Regions from separate parts of the Methylobacterium sp. PvP105 genome, predicted to be linked through region 2. Evidence: predicted binding sites of a transcription regulator. Region 2 holds the regulator's gene; the other holds the start of a gene.
What was found. The regulator LexA, encoded in region 2, represses DNA repair genes until DNA is damaged. The targets are predictions, from matches to a motif close to TGTTCNNNNTGTGTTCNG.
Positions count from the first base shown of each region.

Region 1: recA (recombinase RecA) is a predicted target of LexA. The motif match lies at 3,186-3,203, and genes of this name have one in related genera.

Region 1 covers NZ_JAGIPA010000001.1:3,322,928-3,330,091, reverse strand. Annotated here, with positions in the region: gene cckA (cell cycle histidine kinase CckA) at 1-1,905, shown strand, start outside; gene recA (recombinase RecA) at 2,033-3,094, opposite strand; gene rpsQ (30S ribosomal protein S17) at 3,530-3,793, opposite strand; gene rpmC (50S ribosomal protein L29) at 3,815-4,030, opposite strand; gene rplP (50S ribosomal protein L16) at 4,043-4,456, opposite strand; gene rpsC (30S ribosomal protein S3) at 4,468-5,214, opposite strand; gene rplV (50S ribosomal protein L22) at 5,225-5,611, opposite strand; gene rpsS (30S ribosomal protein S19) at 5,613-5,891, opposite strand; gene rplB (50S ribosomal protein L2) at 5,897-6,733, opposite strand; gene J3A75_RS16035 (50S ribosomal protein L23) at 6,759-7,055, opposite strand; gene rplD (50S ribosomal protein L4) at 7,052-7,164, opposite strand, start outside.
Region 2 covers NZ_JAGIPA010000001.1:3,039,274-3,046,437, reverse strand. Annotated here, with positions in the region: gene J3A75_RS14435 (ComEC/Rec2 family competence protein) at 1-1,582, shown strand, start outside; gene lexA (transcriptional repressor LexA) at 1,576-2,304, opposite strand; gene J3A75_RS14425 (hypothetical protein) at 2,554-3,003, shown strand; gene J3A75_RS14420 (hypothetical protein) at 3,022-3,237, opposite strand; gene J3A75_RS14415 (NRAMP family divalent metal transporter) at 3,318-4,559, shown strand; gene fae (formaldehyde-activating enzyme) at 4,622-5,161, shown strand; gene J3A75_RS14405 (hypothetical protein) at 5,201-5,665, opposite strand; gene J3A75_RS14400 (error-prone DNA polymerase) at 5,710-7,164, opposite strand, start outside.

The DNA of each region.
Region 1 (7,164 bases), 280 kb from region 2:
GTGCGCACCGCCGGCCTGCCCGGCGAGGTCCGCACCGACCGCTTCGACCTCGACCTGCGCCGCCGCAACGGTCACACCCTGCCGGTCCGGCTCTACCACCGGGTCGCCTTCGGCAAGGACGGCAAGCCCGGCTCGTCGCGGACCTTCGTGATCAACCGCTCCGCCGGGGCCGAGACCGACGAGCCGCAGCGCGCCGCCGAGGTGCGCCTCGCCCGCTTCCTCAACAACTCGCCGATCGCCATCGCGACGCTCGACAGCAGCGGCCGGATCGCCCGCGCCAACGCCTCGTTCACGCGGCTGTTCGGCACGGTCCCGCGGCAGGCCGACGACGGAGCCCCGGACGGCGAGGGCGTGCCCCGGGTCGAGCCCAACGTCGCCGACTCGGTGGCGGACCGGACCGCCCTGGAGGCCGGCCTCGCCCGCGCCGCGAGCGGGCGCACCGATCCGGAGCCGATCGAGGTCCAGCTGAACGGGCCCGGCGGCCGCTCGGCCCGGGTCTGGCTGAGCCCGGCCGACGGCGGCGATCCCGGCCAGCAGACCGACGAGGCCGAGCGGGTGATCCTCTACGCCCTCGACACGACGGCGCAGCGCCAGCTGGAGCAGCAGGTCGCCCAGGCCCAGAAGATGAACGCGGTCGGCCAGCTCGCCGGCGGCATCGCGCACGACTTCAACAACGTCCTGCAGGCGATCATCGGCTACTCGGACCTGCTGCTCGCGAGCCACCGGCCGACCGACCCGGCCTTCCAGGACATCATGCAGATCAAGCAGAACGCCAACCGGGCGGCGGGCCTCGTCCGCCAGCTCCTGGCGTTCTCCCGCCGGCAGACCCTGCGTCCCGAGGTGATGAATGTCGGGGAGGCGCTCTCGGAGCTGACCCTCCTCCTCAAGCGGCTCCTCGGCGAGCGCGTCGCCCTGGAGCTGAAGCACGGCCGCGAGGTCTGGCCGGTGAAGGCCGACGTCAACCAGTTCGAGCAAGTGATCGTCAATCTCGCGGTCAACGCCCGCGACGCCATGCCGGAGGGCGGCAAGCTGATGATCCGTACCGAGAACGTCTCCGATCCGGGGGCGGCCGCGGGGGCGGAGGGGCGCGGCGGGGCGCCGGCGGGCGACCACGTGCTGATCGAGGTGCGCGACACCGGTCAGGGCATCCCGCCCGAACTGATGGAGAAGATCTTCGAGCCGTTCTTCACCACCAAGGAGATCGGCAAGGGCACCGGCCTCGGGCTCTCGACGGTGTTCGGCATCGTCAAGCAGTCCGGCGGCACCATCGACGTGCAGTCGAAGGTCGGGGAGGGCACCGCCTTCCGCATCTACCTGCCGCGCCACGTGCCCGTGGCAGAGGCCGAGGAGGTGCCGGTCGCGGCCGCCGAGCCCGCCCTGCCGCGCGCGGAGCCGCTCGCGCCGACCGTCCTGCAGCCGGGCGCCGATCCGACCGCCAAGCCGGCCACCGGCAGCGACGGCGTCGCGCCGCGGGGTGAGGCGCCGCCCGCCAAGGCCGACAAGCCGGCGCCGCGCAAGCCCGCCGCCGACCATACGGGGCAGGGCACCATCCTGCTCGTCGAGGACGAGGATCCGGTGCGGGCGGTCAACAGCCGGGCGCTCTCGGCCCGCGGCTACACGGTTCTGGAGGCGGCCTCGGGCCTAGAGGCCCTGGCGATCGTGCGCGAGGGCGCCCAGACCATCGACCTCGTCGTCTCCGACGTGGTCATGCCCGAGATGGACGGCCCGACCCTCCTGCGCGAGGTGCGCAAGCATCAGCCCGACCTGAAGGTGATCTTCGTCTCCGGCTACGCCGAGGACGCGTTCCGCAAGAACCTGCCCGAGGGCGAGACCTTCAATTTCCTGCCGAAGCCCTTCAGCCTGAAGCAGCTCGTCGAGACCGTGAAGAAGACGATGGCCGACTGAGGGTCGGCGCCGGCGCGTCCTCCCGCCGCCCCTGAACGCGAAGCGGCCCCGGAGAGGCTCCGGGGCCGCCGATCTTCGCGGGTCGCAAGGTCCGCCGCGCGCCGATCCCGGTGCGCGGCGGCGCGGCTCAGGCCTCGCCCTCGTCGAGATCGTCCGCCGTTGGAGCGGCGTTCTCCAGGATCTTCTCGGCGACCAGACCGGAATTCTGCCGGATCGAGCCCTCGATCTCGGCGGCGATCTTCGGGTTGTCGCGCAGGAAGCCCTTCGAGTTCTCGCGGCCCTGGCCGAGGCGCTGGCTGTTGTACGAGAACCAGGCGCCGGACTTCTCGACGATGCCGGCCTTCACGCCGAGGTCGATCAGCTCGCCGACCTTCGACACGCCCTCGCCGAACATGATGTCGAACTCGACCTGCTTGAACGGCGGCGCGACCTTGTTCTTCACCACCTTGACGCGGACCTGGTTGCCGATCGCCTCGTCGCGGTCCTTGAGGGTCGAGATGCGGCGGATGTCCAGGCGCACCGACGCGTAGAACTTGAGGGCGTTGCCACCCGTAGTCGTCTCGGGGCTGCCGTACATGACGCCGATCTTCATCCGGATCTGGTTGATGAAGATGACCATGCAGTTCGAGCGCGAGATCGAGCCGGTCAGCTTGCGCAGGGCCTGGCTCATCAGCCGGGCCTGGAGGCCGGGCTGGCTCTCGCCCATCTCGCCCTCGATCTCGGCCCGCGGGGTCAGCGCGGCCACCGAGTCGACCACCAGCACGTCGATGGCGCCGGAGCGCACCAGCGTGTCGGTGATCTCGAGCGCCTGCTCGCCCGTGTCGGGCTGGGAGATGAGCAGGTCGTCGAGGTTCACGCCGAGCTTGCGGGCATAGACCGGGTCGAGGGCGTGCTCGGCATCCACGAAGGCGCAGACGCCGCCCTTCTTCTGGGCCTCCGCGATGGTGTGGAGCGCCAGCGTCGTCTTGCCCGACGATTCGGGACCGTAGATCTCGATCACGCGGCCGCGCGGCAGGCCGCCGACGCCGAGCGCGATGTCGAGGCCGAGCGAGCCGGTCGAGACGGTCTCGACCTCCTGAACCTTGTCGCTCTTGCCGAGCCGCATGATCGAGCCCTTGCCGAAGGCGCGCTCGATCTGAGACAGGGCGGCGTCGATCGCCTTGGACTTGTCCTTGTCCACCGGGGGCATGTCGACCACTTTCAATGCGGGCTGGGCCATCTGGCGGGCTCCTTATGAAGGGGTTGGACGCAGTTCACAACGCGCGTCGCCACCGCTTCTATGTACCCGTTTTGTTCTCAGTCGACAAGGCCCGGGACGCCGCTCGTCCGCCGGGCGGACGCGAAAGTGCGGCTGCGCGGCGCACACCGAGTTCGAGACGGAACGCTGGCCGTTCACACGCCCGGGAAAAACCCGGCGGCCGATCGGCCGAATCGTCCCATAGGCGCTCCCGGAAACGACGACGCCCGGCACGAATCCGGCTCTCGCGAGTCGAATTGCGTCCGGGCGTTCGTCGTTCCGGTCACCCGGCGAACCCGGGACGGACACCCTCGCGGGCACCATCCCGCGACGCCGCGGGCCGGGATCAGGCGATCGCGGGAAGCCGCAACCGCCGGGATCGCGGGATCAGGCGGCTTCGCCGGCCTCGGCCTGGGCAGCGTCGCCCTCGACCAGCTTCCAGGTCTTGGTCTTCGAGAACGGACGGCACTCCTCGATGAACACCGTCTGCCCGACCTTGGCGACGTTGCCCTCGTCGTGCGCGTGATAGTTCTTCGAGCGACGCACGGTCTTCTTCATCACCGGGTGCGTGAAGCGACGCTCCACCTTCACCACGATGGTCTTCTCACCCTTGTCGCTGACGACGGTGCCCTGCAGGATGCGCTTCGGCATGGTTGTCTCCTAAAACCCGCCTCAGCCCTTGGCCTGCTGCAGCGTCTTGGCGCGCTGCAGAGTCCGGACACGGGCGATGTCGCGGCGGACCTCACGGACGCGGGCGACGTTCTCGAGCTGGCCGGTGGCCCCCTGGAAGCGCAGGTTGAACTGCTCCTTCTTGAGGTTGATCAGCTCGTCATTCAGCTGATCCGGCGACAGCGCCTTCAGATCAGACAGTCTCTGGATCGACTTCACGATATCCTCCGTTCAGTCGGCGATGCGCTGGACGACCCGCGTGCGGATCGGGAGCTTCGCGGCGCCGAGGCGGAGCGCCTCCTTGGCGATGTTCTCGGCAACGCCGTCGACCTCGAACATGATCCGGCCGGGATGGACCCGGGCCGCCCAGTAATCCGGGGCGCCCTTACCGGAGCCCATGCGGACCTCGGTCGGCTTGGACGAGACCGGGACGTCCGGGAACACTCGGATCCAGACGCGGCCCTGGCGCTTCATCTCGCGGGTGATCGCGCGGCGGGCCGCCTCGATCTGGCGGGCGGTGACGCGCTCGGGCTCCACCGCCTTCAGGCCGAACTGGCCGAAGTTCAGCTCGAAGCCGCCCTTGGCCGCACCGTGGATGCGGCCCTTGAACTGCTTGCGGAAGCGGGTCTTTTTCGGTTGCAGCATGGCTTCCTACCTTACGCGTGCTCGCGCTCGCGGCGTCCGCGCTCGCGGCCGCCCTCGCCATCGCGCTCACGGCGTCCGCCGGAGCGGCCGCCCTCTTCCTGGGCCTTCTTGTCCTGAGCCATCGGGTCGTGCTCGAGGATCTCGCCCTTGAACACCCACACCTTGATGCCGCAGGTGCCGTAGGTCGTGAACGCCGTGGCGGTGCCGTAGTCGACGTCGGCGCGCAGCGTGTGCAGCGGGACGCGGCCCTCGCGGTACCACTCCTGGCGGGCGATCTCGGCGCCGCCGAGGCGGCCCGAGCAGTTGATCCGGATGCCCTCGGCGCCCAGACGCATGGCCGACTGGACGGCCCGCTTCATGGCGCGACGGAAGGCGACGCGGCGCTCGAGCTGCTGGGCGATCGAGTCGGCCACCAGGGTGGCGTCGATCTCGGGCTTGCGCACCTCGACGATGTTGATGGTCACGTCGGCCTTGGTCATGGTGCCGACGAGCTTGCGCAGCTTCTCGATATCCGCGCCCTTCTTGCCGATCACCACGCCCGGACGACCCGAGTGGATGGTGACGCGGCACTTCCGGTGCGGGCGCTCGATGACGATCTTGGAGACCGCCGCCTGCTTGAGCTGCTTCATGAGGGCGGCGCGGATCGCGACGTCCTCGTGCATGAGCTTCGCGTAGTCGCCCTTGTTGGCGAACCAGCGGGAATCCCAGGTCCGGTTGATGCCGAGCCGGAGACCGATCGGGTTGACTTTCTGGCCCATCAGATCCTCCTCAGGCCGCTTCGGCCTGGCGGACTTCGCGAACCACGATGGTGAGGTTCGAGAAGGGCTTCAGGATGCGCGCGCCGCGGCCGCGGGCGCGGGCGTGGAAACGCTTGAGAACCAGCGCCTTGCCGACGAAGGCCTGGGAGACGACGAGGTCGTCCACGTCCAGGTCGTGGTTGTTCTCGGCGTTGGCGATGGCGCTCTCGAGGCACTTCTTGACCTCGGTCGAGATCCGCTTGCGCGAGAACTGCAACTCGGCGAGCGCCGTGTCGACCTTCTTGCCGCGGATCATCTGCGCCACGAGGTTGAGCTTCTGCGGGCTGACGCGCAGCATGCGCGCGACGGCCTTCGCCTCGTTCTCGGGGAGCGCGCGGGGGGTGGCTTGCTTGCCCATCTCAGCGCCTCTTCGCCTTCTTGTCGGCCGCGTGGCCCGGGAAGGTGCGGGTCGGCGAGAACTCGCCGAACTTGTGCCCGACCATCTCCTCGGTGACGTAGACCGGGATGTGCTTCTGCCCGTTGTGCACACCGAAGGTGAGCCCGACGAACTGCGGGAGGATCGTGGAGCGGCGGCTCCAGATCTTGATGACCTCGGAGCGCGAGGAGCCCCGCGCCGCCTCGGCCTTCTTGAAGAGGTAGCCGTCGACGAACGGCCCCTTCCAGAGAGAGCGTGCCATAGCGATTACTTCTTGCGGTTGTGGCGGCTGGACAGGATGAACACGTCGGTCCGCTTGTTGGACCGGGTCTTCTTCCCCTTGGTGGGCACGCCCCAGGGCGTGACCGGGTTGCGGCCGCCCGAGGTGCGACCCTCGCCGCCGCCGTGCGGATGGTCGACCGGGTTCATCGCCACGCCGCGGTTGTGCGGGCGCTTGCCGAGCCAACGGTTGCGCCCGGCCTTGCCGAGCGAGATGTTCATGTGGTCCGGGTTCGAGACCGCGCCGACGCTGGCGAAGCACTGACCATGGACCAGGCGCTGCTCGCCGGAGTTCAGGCGGAGCGTCACGTAGCCCTGGTCGCGGCCGACGATCTGCGCGTAGTTGCCGGCCGAGCGGGCGATCGCGCCGCCCTTGCCGATCTTCAGCTCGACATTGTGGACGATCGTGCCCACCGGCATCGAGCCGACCGGACCGGCATTGCCCGGCTTGATGTCGACGCTCTCGCCGGCCACCACCTTGTCGCCCGGCTGCAGGCGCTGCGGGGCCAGGATGTAGCTCTGCTTCCCGTCCGGGAAGTTGATCAGCGCGATGAACGCGGTGCGGTTCGGATCGTACTCGATCCGCTCGACGGTGGCGGCGACGCCCAGCTGGTCGCGACGCTTGAAGTCGACGTTGCGCAGCACGCGCTTGTGGCCACCGCCGCGGAAGCGGACGGTGATGCGGCCGAGGTTGTTCCGGCCGCCGGAGGACGACTTGCCCTCCGTCAGCGCCTTCACCGGCTTGCCCTTGTAGAGCTCACGGCGGTCGACGAGCACGAGCTGGCGCAGGCTCGGCGTGACCGGTTTGAATGTCTTCAAGGCCATCGGCTTGGATCCCTAAAACCCGTCCTCAGAGCCCGGTCGTGACGTCGATCGTGTGGCCCTCGGCCAGGGTCACGATCGCCTTCTTCACGTCGGAGCGCTGTCCGCGGAGGCCGCGGAAAATCTTCTTCTTTCCCTTGGTGACAAGGGTGTTCACGGCCGTGACCTTGACGTCGAACAGCTTCTCCACGGCCTCCTTGATCTGAGGCTTGGTCGCCTTGGGGGCGACCCGGAACACGACCTTGTTCTGCTCGGTCAGGTTCGTCGCCTTCTCGGTGATGACCGGGGAGACGACGATGTCGTAGTGGCGCGGATCGGCACTCATTTGAAACGCTCCTCCAGCGCGTCGACGGCGGCCTTCGTCAGGACGAGCGTGTCGCGGCGCAGGATGTCGTAGACGTTGATGCCCTGCACGGGCAGCACGTCGATCTGCG
Region 2 (7,164 bases):
CGCGGCGCTGGACGCGGCCCGCAACGGGCTCACGCGCCGGATCGCGGAGGCCGCCGGCGGCCAGGCGGGCGCGGTGGCGGCGGCCCTGGTGACCGGCAAGCGCGGCCTCATCGGACCGGCGACCAACGACGCGCTCCGCGCCGCGGGCATCTACCACGTGGTGTCGATCTCGGGCCTCCACATGGTGCTGGCCGCCGGCGTGGTGTTCTGGCTGGTGCGGGCGGTCCTCGCCGCGGTGCCGCTCTGCGCGCTCCTCTGGCCGATCAAGAAGATCGCGGCCGGCTTCGCCATGGTCGGCGTCACCGCCTACTGCGCCTTCTCGGGCTGGGACATCGCGGCCGAGCGCTCGCTGATCATGACCCTGATCATGCTGGGCGCGATCCTGGCGGACCGGCCGGCCCTGTCGATGCGCAACCTCGCCCTCGCGGCGCTGATCGCGCTCGCCCGGGAGCCGGAGGGCCTGCTCGGCCCGAGCTTCCAGATGTCCTTCGGCGCCGTGGCCGGGCTGATCGCCTGCGCCCGGCTGATCGACGGGCGGCTGTTCGTGCGCCCCGGGGCCGGGCGGATCGGCCGCCTCGTCGGCACCGGCCTCTCGGCGATCACCGGGACCCTGGCCACGACCCTTGTGGCGCAGGTCGCGACCGCGCCCTTCGCCACCTACCACTTCCAGACGGTTCAGCCCTTCGGCCTCGTCGGCAACGCCCTGACCCTGCCGCTCGTCTCCCTGGCGGTGATGCCCGCCGCGGTGATCGGCTGCCTCGCCTATCCCTTCGCCCTCGACCGGCCGGTCTGGTGGCTGATGGGGCAGGCGGTGGCCGGCATGCTGGCGATCTCGGACTGGATCGCCGGGTTCGAGCGGGCGAGCCTGGTGCTGCCGGCCTTCGGCGCCGCAGCGCTGACCCTGCTGACCGCGGGCCTGCTGCTGGCGACGCTGCCGGCCTCCCGCCTGCGCTGGCTCGCCGTGCCGCCGGTCCTGCTCGGCCTCGTCCTCGCGGCCCGGCCCGACCGCTACGACCTCTACGTCGACCGGCAGGGCGCGGGAGCGGCGGTGCGGGGTCCGGACGGGCGGCTCGCGGCCCTCGGAAGCCCCTCCGGCTTCGTCCTCGAGCAGTGGCTGAAGGCGGACGGTGACGGGCGGCGGCCCGCGGCGCTCATCGTCCGGTCGGGCAGCGGGCGCTGCGACCGGCTCGGCTGCACCGCCCGGCTGCCGGACGGGCGGGCGGTCGCCCTCGTCCGGGACAGGCGGGCCTTCCCGGAGGATTGCGCCCGCGCCGCGGTGCTGATCACCTTCCTCGCGGCGCCGCCGACCTGCACGGGCCCCCTGGTGATCGATCGGCAAGTCCTCGCCGCCCGCGGCGCCGTGGCCCTCCGGACCGACGGCGACGGCTTCGCCGCGCGCTTCGCCCGGGACGACGGGCGCGCCGTGCCCTGGCGGCCGGCCCCGGGACGCGATCCGGGACGCGATCCGGGACCGCCGCGGCCGGTCACCGCGGAGCCGGGCGACCGCGCCGCGGAGGACGGGGCCGCCGCGCCGGGCGGAGACCTCGCTCCCGGCGACGCGCCGGCCGAGCCGCTTCAGTAGCGGCGGACGAGGCTGACGAGGCGGCCCTGGATCCGGACCCGGTCGGGCCCGAGCACGCGGGTCTCGTAGGCCGGGTTGGCGGCCTCCAGGGCGATCGAGGAGCCGCGGCGGCGCAGGCGCTTGAGCGTCGCCTCCTCGTCGTCGATCAGCGCCACGATGATGTCGCCGGTATTGGCGGTGTCCTGCTTGCGGATGACCACGAGGTCGCCGTCCAGGATCCCGGCCTCGACCATCGAGTCGCCGCGCACCTCGAGGGCGTAGTGCTCGCCGCCGGCCACGAAGTCCGGCGACAGGGTGATGGCGTGGCTCTGGTTCTGGATCGCCGAGACGGGCGTACCGGCCGCGATCCGACCCATGACGGGGATCGAGATGGCCCGGCCGGACTCGTCGATCATCCGCGTGCTCGCCGGGGCCGGCGGCTGCTTGGACTTGCCGCCCTCGACCACGCTCGGCGTGAAGCGACGCGGCTCGGCGGGGGTCTGGGGCGCCGGCGCGGCCTGCGTCAGGCTCTCGGGGATGCGGATCACCTCGATGGCGCGCGCCCGATTCGGCAGGCGCCGGAGAAAGCCGCGCTCCTCCAGCGCCGTGATCAGCCGGTGGATACCGGATTTCGACTTGAGGTCGAGGGCATCCTTCATCTCGTCGAACGACGGCGGGACGCCGCATTCCTGCATCCGGCTCTGGATGAATCGCAGGAGGTCCAGCTGCTTGCGCGTGAGCATCGACGGGGGACTCGCGGCTTGGCGGACCGCCACGTGACGGTCTCCGAAACAAATCACGAACAGGTTAAACGTTCCGCAAGTGTTCCGCAAGAGCGGCACCGCCACGCTCGGCGCGCCGCGGCGCGCCCGCGGGACAAGGCGGAGAAACGCATTGACGGCGCAAGCGGAGCCGTTTCAATGCACCGCGGTGCCCCGCCGGGCAGGCGGCGGATCCGGGGCGCGGGCTGGGACCCTCTTGGAATGACGAGGATGCGACGACCCGCGGCTCTGCTGCCCCTCGGCCTCGCCGCCCTCGGCCTCGCCGGCTGCACCACCGGGTTCTCCTACATCTCGCGGAACTACGTGGCGCTCACCCCCCAGGTCGTGACGATCGGCTGCAAGGAGCCCTACGAGGTCTACGACAACCGGCAGCTGCGCCGGATGCTGATCGTCTCCAACGCCCTGCGCGAGTACACCGGCTGCAATCTGAGCGAGGTCCGGATCGATCCGGAGCCGGACGCCACCCGGGTGAAGCGCTTCCGCACCGCCGCCCGGGCCTATCTCGACGAGACCGTGCGCGAGGATTGCCGGATCACCGGCGAGACCGTGTTCGATCCGCTGAAGACCGAGTTCGCCTACGCGTGCGACGCGCCGATCGAGAAGCGCGGCACGGTGGTCCCCCGCCTGCCGGGCCGCAACCCCGGCCTCGGGGTGCGCTGACCGGCCGGCGGCGCGCCGTCAGGCGCCCGGCTTCGGGAAGGTCCGCTCCGCCGCGTCCCCGGCGGCGGCGAGCAGGGCGCGGGCGAAGGCCCGGGCCTCGGCCCGGTCGAGCACGATCGCGGCGGTCACCGGCGCGCCGCCGAGGTCGGCGAGGGCGAGTTCCAGGCGCACCCCGTCGGGCACGGCGCTCGCCTGCAGGCTCCAGCCGGAGCCCCGATCCGTGCTCTCCGCCATCTCACGCTCCTCCCGCCTGCCCCGGGAAAACGCCGCAGGCGCCCGCCGGAACCGCCCGTGCGCGGGACTGTTCCCGAGCCGTGCCCAGCGCTTCCCTGCCTCGCCTGTCCGCTTACCTCAAGGCCGCGGGCCCCGGACTCGTGGTGATGCTGGCCGATACCGATGTCGGAAGCCTCATCACGGCGGCCCAGAGCGGGGCGCGCTGGGGCTACGCGCTGCTGCTCCTGCAGATCCTGCTGGTGCCGATCCTGTACGTCGTCCAGGAGCTGACGGTGCGGCTCGGGACCGCCACCGGGCGCGGCCACGGCGCGCTGATCCGGGAGCGGTACGGGCCGGTCTGGGCCTGGATCTCGTACGGCGGCCTCGTGGTCGCCGGCCTCGGCGCCATCGTCACGGAATTCTCCGGCATCGCCGGCATCGGGGACCTGTTCGGGGTGCCGCGGCTCGTGAGCCTCGGCCTGCCGGCCTGCCTGCTCCTCGGGCTCGTCCTCACCGGGAGCTACCGGCGCGTGGAGGTCGTGGCGATCGTGGTCGGACTGTTCGAGCTGGTCTTCGTCGGGCTCGCCGCCGCGGCGCGGCCGAACGTGTCCGAGATCGTCGCCTCCTTCGGGCACATGCCGCTGGGCGACGGTCAGTTCCGGGTGCTGATCGCCGCCAATATCGGCGCGGTGATCATGCCGTGGATGATCTTCTATCAGCAGTCGGCGATCGTCGATAAGGGCCTGGGCTGGGAGCACGCGCGGCGCTCGCGGCTCGACACGCTCGTGGGCGCGGTGATCTCGCAATGCGTGATGGGCGCGATCCTCGTCGCCGCCGCCGCCACGATCGGCAAGGCCGGGCAGGGCAGCGCGAAGGGGCTGGAGACCGTCGGCGACCTCGCGGGCGCCTTCACGCCGGCCCTCGGGCCGTGGCTCGGACAGGTGGTGTTCGGGGTGGGCATCGTCGCGGCGGCCTTCGTGGCGCTCAACGTCGTGGCCCTGGCGCTGGCCTGGGGGTTCGGCGACGTGACCGGCCGGCCCCACTCCCTGGAGCAGTCCCCCCGGGAGGCGCCGGCCTTCTACGGCGCCTTCGCGCTCGCCGTCGCGGCGGGGGCGGGCGCCGTGCAGCTCGTGCCGAACCTCGTGGCGCTCAACATCGCCGTGGAGGTGATGAACGCCCTGCTCCTGCCCCTGGCGCTCGGCCTGCTGATCCTGCTCGCCACCCGGGCCTTGCCCGACGGACAGCGCGTGGCGGGGGCTTACAAGTGGGTGGTCTACATCATCTCCGGCGTGACGATCGCCTTCGCCATGGTGGGCGTGCTCGACGGGGTCGGTCTGCTCTGAGGCGATTGACGCAGGCTGCCCGATGATGTCTCCCCCGGGCTCCGATCAGGTGGAGTTCGAACATGCAAGAGATCTGGTTCCGCACGGGCGAGGCCACGGTGCTGGCGGCCGAGGGCCAGTACACCGACGCCATGCCGGAGGTGCTGATCGGCTCGGTGCGCGGTCCGGTGGGCCAGGCCTTCGCGTCGATGATGGGGCAGGTCCAGGGCCACACGCGGATGTTCGTGGTCCGCGACCTCAACCAGCTCGTGCGCCCTGCCACGATGATGACCACCAAGGTCACGATCCACACGGCCGAGTATGCCGAGCTCCTCGGCGGCGTGGTTCAGGCCGCCACCGGCGACGCGATCGTGGACTGCATCATCGAGGGCATCCTGCCGAAGGACGGGCTCGACGAGCTGTGCATGATCATCATGATCTGGCTCGATCAGCGCTGCGCCGAGGACGACAACCTCGACCAGAAGGACCTCTACCGGACCAACTACGAGGCGACGAAACTCGCCATCGCCCGCGCCCTCAAGGGCGAGCCGACGGTCGACGAGCTGATCGCCAACCGGAAGACCGTGAAGCACTACGCGCTCGACGGCGTGATCGAGTACTGATCGGCCGCGCGGACCGCATCCTGCCGGCTCAGGTAAGCCTCAGCCCGGCGGGATGCGCCCCACCGAGCAGAGGGTGCGCACCGTGCTGCTGCCCGGGTCGGTGTAGCAGGAGGCCGACCAGCCGTTCTGCTGGATGAACGACTTGCGCCGCTCCGCCAGCGCGGTCCGGTAGGCGTTGGCGATGATCGGCTCGACGGTCGCGGCCGGCTCGCCGACGAGGATCTCGGAGGCCACCGACAGGTCGCGGAAAAAGGCCGACGAGGGGGCCGGCTCGGCGGAGGTCGCCTGCACGATCGGCTCGGCCCGGCAGGTGACGTCGAACTTGATCGGGCCGGCCACGCGGATGTCGATGCTGGGGCCGGCGCGCTTGCCGACCCGGCCGCCGATCGCGCCGGCGATCTGGCGGGTGAGGTCGTCGCAGCTGTCGGCCCGGGCGGCCTCCGCCAGGAGGGGCAGGGCCGCGCAGGCGGCGAGGAGGAGGCGCGGAACGGCGAAGCTCGACATCGCCGCACTCTACGCCCGGCGCGGGGCCTGTCGAGGGGCGCGCCTCAGTGGAAATCCCGGCTGCGATACACGCGCCGGTCCGGGGGCACGCCGAAATCCGTGTTCTCGGGCGGCAGCCTCATGCCGGCCTCGCGCAGGTCGCTTAAGGAGGCGGTGAGGTCGCGGAACCCCTCCGCCACGAGGTGGACCACCCCGTCCGCCCGCTGGATCCGGCCGCGCACGGCGAGGAACCGGGCCTGCATGGCGGCCCGGCGGTTGGCCTCGAACACCGCCTTCCAGACGATCACGTTGGCGATACCGGTCTCGTCCTCCAGGGTCAGGAAGACCACGCCCTTGGCGGTGCCCGGCCGCTGTCGGATCAGCACGAGGCCCGCCACCGTGACCCGCGCGCCCTGGGGTAGGGCCGGATCGAGATGGGCCCGGGCCGGGATCGCGCCGATCCGGGCCAGCCGCCCCCGGAAGAAGGCGACCGGATGCCCCTGCAGGGACAGGCCGGTGGCGGAATAATCCTCGGCCACCGCCTCGGACGGGGCCAGGGCCGGCAGGTCCACAGCCGGCTCGTGCCGGAACAGGCCGTCATCGGCGTGCCAGGCGAAGAGCGGCAGCGGCGCGTCCAGCAGATGGGCCCGGCGCTCGCTCGGATCGGCTCGGGCGGCCTTGCGGGCCGAGGTCCCCTCCAGGGTGCGGACCATCCAGAGGGCGGCGCGCCGGTCGAGTCCGAGGGAGCGGAACGCGTCCGCCTCGGCCAGGCGCTCCAGGGCGTTGCGGGGCAGGGCGAGGGACGCCTGCAGGCCCTCGATGCTGGCGTAGCCGTTGGCGCGCAGCCGCACGAGCCGGCGCATGGCGGCCTCGGGCAGGCCGCGCACCGCGCGCAGGCCGATCCGCACGGCGTGCAAGGCCGGATTCCCGCCCGGCTCCAGGGTGCAGTCCCAGTCGCTGGCGTTGACGCAGACGCCGCGCACCTCGACGCCGTGGGCGCGGGCGTCGCGCACCAGCTGGGCCGGCTGGTAGAAGCCCATGGGCTGGGCGTTGAGGATCGCCGCCAGGAAGACGTCGGGGTGGCGGCACTTCATCCAGGCCGAGGCGTAGACGAGGAGCGCGAAGCTCGCCGCGTGGCTCTCCGGGAAGCCGTAGGTGGAGAAGCCGCGGATCTGCGCGAAGCAGCGCTCGGCGAAGTCCTTCGGGTAGCCCCGGCGGGTCATGCCGCCCACGAACTTGTCCGCGAACCCGCCGATCGAGCCGACATGGCGGAAGGTCGCCATGGCACGGCGCAACCCGTCGGCCTCGGCCGGGGTGAAGCCCGCCGCCGTGATGGCGATCTGCATGGCGTGCTCCTGGAACAGCGGCACCCCGTAGGTCTTCTGCAGGACCTCCTTCAGCTCGTCGGCCGGGCCGTGGTCCGGGTGCGGGGCCGGGTACTCCACCGGGTCGATCCCGGAGCGCCGCCGCAGGTAGGGGTGGACCATGTCGCCCTGGATCGGGCCGGGGCGCACGATCGC